DNA from 2 places in the Lacrimispora sanguinis genome. Region 1 is predicted to be linked to the other one. Evidence: predicted binding sites of a transcription regulator. Region 1 holds the regulator's gene; the other holds the start of a gene.

Region 1 (2,199 bases):
GCCCATAGTTTTTTCCTCCTAATTAATAAACAAAATATAAATGATTACCTTTTTCCTGCCCCTATTGGGGTATCAAGGTATACCTGGAATGTATTATCTGCTTCCTGATGCCATGTGACTAATTAGCTACCTGCACCATGGAATGCCTTACCACGCTGTCACGATAAGTGTAACCCTTCTGAAGCTCCTGGGAGACTACATTTTCACCCAGTGACTCATCTTCAATATGCATTACCGCATTATGGAAATTGGGATCAAACGGCTTTCCAATTGCTTCAATTGGTTTGACGCCGGCTTCTTCCAGCGTTTTCATAAGCTGCTTATATATCATTACCATTCCATCTGCAAAAGGAGCGCTTTTTTCCTCCTCAGATATGGCTGCAAGGCCTCTTTCAAAGTTATCAACTACCGGAAGGATCCGTTCAACGATATCCTTTGCTCCGATTTCAAACATGGCTGACTTTTCTTTTTCTGTTCTCTTGCGGTAATTATCAAACTCAGCCATGGACCTCTGAAGGCGGTCTGTGAGTTCCTCTATTTTTTCATCCTTTGGATCTTTCTTCTCTTTCTTTTTTCCGAAAAGGCCCTTTTTCCCGGATTCTTCTTTGGAACCCTCTTCAGCCGTTTCTTCTTCCGGAACATATTCCTGGGTTCCATCGTCCCCGCAGGATTCTGCACCTTCTATTTCTTTCTCAGTGGGAACGGCATCCTCTGTATAAACAGTCTCATCTGCCAGATTCTCATCTGTTTTCACATCTTCCATGCTCAATGCTCTACCCTTTACCTTTCATCTTTTTTCAAAATGGTGTCCAGCTGCGTCATGAGATTACGCAATGTGCTGAGAACCTTTTCATAATCCATCCGTTTCGGTCCTATGATTCCTATAGTCCCTCTTAAGCCTTCGCCCAGTTCATAGTTGGCGGTTACAATGCTGCAGTCCTTCATTGTTTTAACAGGCGCCTCATCACCGATGTATACCTGGATTCCGGATCCGCTCTCCGAGCTGTTCACATCATCGATCAGCCCCTGCAAAAGATCCTTCTGTTCCAGCGTACCGATAAGCTTACTGGCCCTTTCTCCGTCACTTAACTCCGGATACTTGAAAATGTTCGTGGCCCCGCTGGTATAAATCTGAAGGTCATCATCATCACCCCGGATAGCGGTAGCTACCTCGCCTAGAACCCGGTCCACCACATCACAGTGGGGCCCTGCCTGAACCTTCATTCTGCTGATCACTTCAAGATTGATCTCCTCTATGGTCAGCCCGTTAAGGGCATTGTTAAGAAGAATGTTAAGATTCAAAAGTCCTTCGTCATCTAATTCCGTATGAATGGGAATCATGGTATTCTTAATGATATTGCCCTCCACCACAATCACTACAAGAAGCTTTTCTTCGTCAACCTTGGAAAGCTGGATAAACTTCAGTTTGTTCCGGTGGAACTGGGGCGCGCTGATCATTGCAGCGTAATTGGTGTTCTGGGCGAGAAGCTTTGCCATCTGTTTTAACAAGAGCTCTACCCGGTCCACCCGCTTTAATATCATATCTTTGATCTCAGTGACTTCCTCTTCTTTTTCCTGCATGATCTGGTCCACATAAAAGCGGTATCCTCTGTCTGAAGGAATCCTTCCGGCGGAGGTGTGAGGCTGCATGATATATCCAAGCTCCTCCAGATCAGACATCTCATTCCGGATTGTGGCAGAACTTAAGTTTAAATCCGTATACTTTGATATGGTACGGGAACCTACCGGTTCTCCGGTTTCCAGATAAGTTTTGATAATAGCCTTTAATATAGTTACTTTCCGCTCATCTAGCTGATCCCTGTCACTCAAACTGCCCCACTTCCTTTCTGAGTTGTTTTGTTAGCACTCAACGTTTAGGAGTGCTAACATCTTCTTTTCATAATATATTCTTTTTTTCTACATTTGTCAATACATTCCTGAAAATATTTTGGTGAAGTTTTTGTGGCCTGCTTGTACATTTTTCCTCATATATCAATGAAATATTACATGCTGTTGACATTATTTCCTTGACTTTTAACACTTTTGTAATATAATGGTAATTATGACACCATAACAACACAATTGCGAGGTAGGGTTGGAAGAAAGAGTCTTACAACCTTGAGCTTGTGAACAGCGTGCCCCGCTTTACCGGGCATCAACTGGATATGCCTGCATATTAGTTGATCCATTTGGAGGTAA
Region 2 (2,199 bases), 1.0 Mb from region 1:
TTAAGCGGCGGAAATTCGATGACTCCCATAGACTTATTAAAGCTTTGTGGCGTTGACATGGGGACAGCAGAACCTGTGAAGGATGCACTCCAGGTGTTTGCCGGACTTTTGGAGGAAATGAGCCAGCTTATTTAAGTCTGGTTTTTGGATAGAGGAGAGGGGAGCAGGTATGAATCTGTATCAGATGATATTTAAGAGAAGATCGATCAGAAAGTTTAAGAAGGAACGGGTCCCAGAGCAGCTTCTAAAGGACATCCTTTATTTTGGGGATAATATACCAAGGCTGCACGGGGATATTGAGATAAAACTGGAAATAAGTGAGAATATGGAGGAACACCTGCCTGTTAAGGGATTGTGGAAGGTGGAGGCACCTTATTATCTGGTATTATACTCCGAGGAAAAGGAAGGGTATCTGGCAAATGCAGGATATGTGCTGGAGCATGTTCTTTTATATATGACAGGAAAAGGACTTGGAACCTGTTATCTTGGGAATGCCAAGATTCCGGACCCAGGCCTGACAGGTATGAAGAAGGTGATCGTGGTCGCCTTTGGCTATCCGAAAACGTTGCTTTACCGTGATCCTGCAACGGCAAAACGGCTTCCTTTAAAGGAATTATGCGTGTTTAAGGAAGAAGCCGGGGAATCCATGAAAAATATTTTAAAGGCTGTCCGTCTTGCTCCGTCGGCCATGAATACACAGCCTTGGCGCTTTATCGTTTATCATGATAAAATCTATGTATTTTCCTGCAGGGAATTCCTGCCGTCGCCTTCTCTTGTATCCATGCGGGAGATCAGCACAGGGATTATGCTTTCTCATTTAACCATTGCTGCGGAAGAAATGTGGATAAATGTAAAGCTGGAAGCAGAGGAAGCCATGGAGAAAAAGTCTTATAAGAGCGGGGCATATGTGACTACGGCATTTTTAAAAGAGTATAAATGCTGATCGTTCGACTGGTACAGAAAGAAAGGGAAGGTCCTCTAAGGGGCCTTCCCTTTTTGTCTATATTGCATTACTCAATGGTGATATAGTGGTTTTCCTCGATCTGCTTTGGAGCCTCTTTTGGAACGACAAGTTTTAAGATGCCGTTTTCAAAGGATGCTTTGATATCATCCTGTTTTAAGCCGGAGCCTACATAAAAGCTTCTCTTTACCGAACCGCTGTAACGCTCCCTGCGGATATAGTTTTTCTGGTCCTTTACTTCATTTTCAGAGACTGTGTCTGCGCTTATGGTCAGATACCCATCTTTTAATTCGGCCCGTACGTCCTCTTTTTTATAACCTGGGAGTTCCATATCAATGACATAGCCGTTTCCATTGTCCTCAATGTCAGTTTTCATCAGGGACTGTTTGTTGTGATATGCATCCGTAAAAAACGGATCATTGAAAAAATCATCGAATAAGCTATTTCTTCTGGTTAATAACATAAAGGGTTCCTCCTTTTTGGAAATTTATATGTCACCGGATTTCCGATGCATTTCTATTTGTTATACATGTAATATAACACACATTGTCAGCACTGTCAACAGGTGAGTGCTAATTAAATTGTGAAAAATTTGTGAAGCAAAATAGCAATTTAGACAATCTCTATGTCATCATCATGGAGCATATAAATTCCCAATATAAAAATAACACAGCATTGCTCCGTTGATATAGCAGGGGAATTTATTATGAGTAGTTTCCGCAAAGACATCATGCGGGTCATATTTCCCACTTCCATATCATTTAGGAATATCGTGAAATCTCTCTGTTCATTCTGTACGATGACAATTTTGCCCCATAAGGAATCCGTCACTGATTTTTCTGCCATGGGTGGTCTGAACAGACTTTTCTGTATGATAGTTCCATTCCCATCCTGTGCATAATGGAACCGGCATTCAGATATGATGTCATCTTTCCCTTTTATCTCAATTCTTTCCCCGCATTTTTTTATAGTATATAGAACTGTTCCGTTTGTATCAAGAAACTCCATTTTTGCGCCTTGAAAATAGCTTTGTTTCCATTTTCCAACAACGTTGTTACTCTCATCGTAAACAATATATTCTCCAAGTTTCTGCCTGACAATCAGCTTCATAATCCTCCTCCTATCAAAGAAGCAGTGACCTTCATAACACCTGCCAATATCATGACCCAGATCGGATTCATTCTGAATTTCTGCAATAAGACAATACATATGCCAAATATGAGAATTAAACTCCATCG

The links. The regulator HrcA, encoded in region 1, represses chaperone genes, less so after heat shock. The targets are predictions, from matches to a motif close to TGTTAGCACTCNNNNNNNNNGAGTGCTAACA.
Region 2: a site for HrcA is predicted at 1,509-1,539, ahead of ACHZES_RS05470 (Hsp20/alpha crystallin family protein). Genes of this name have one in related genera too.

Annotation. Positions count from the first base shown of each region.
Region 1 covers NZ_CP173277.1:2,213,073-2,215,271, forward strand. The annotation lists gene dnaK (molecular chaperone DnaK) at 1-6, opposite strand, end outside; gene grpE (nucleotide exchange factor GrpE) at 119-763, opposite strand; gene hrcA (heat-inducible transcriptional repressor HrcA) at 781-1,830, opposite strand.
Region 2 covers NZ_CP173277.1:1,176,015-1,178,213, reverse strand. The annotation lists gene pepF (oligoendopeptidase F) at 1-135, shown strand, start outside; gene ACHZES_RS05475 (nitroreductase family protein) at 170-943, shown strand; gene ACHZES_RS05470 (Hsp20/alpha crystallin family protein) at 1,011-1,424, opposite strand; gene ACHZES_RS05465 (hypothetical protein) at 1,574-2,071, opposite strand; gene ACHZES_RS05460 (chromate transporter) at 2,068-2,199, opposite strand, start outside.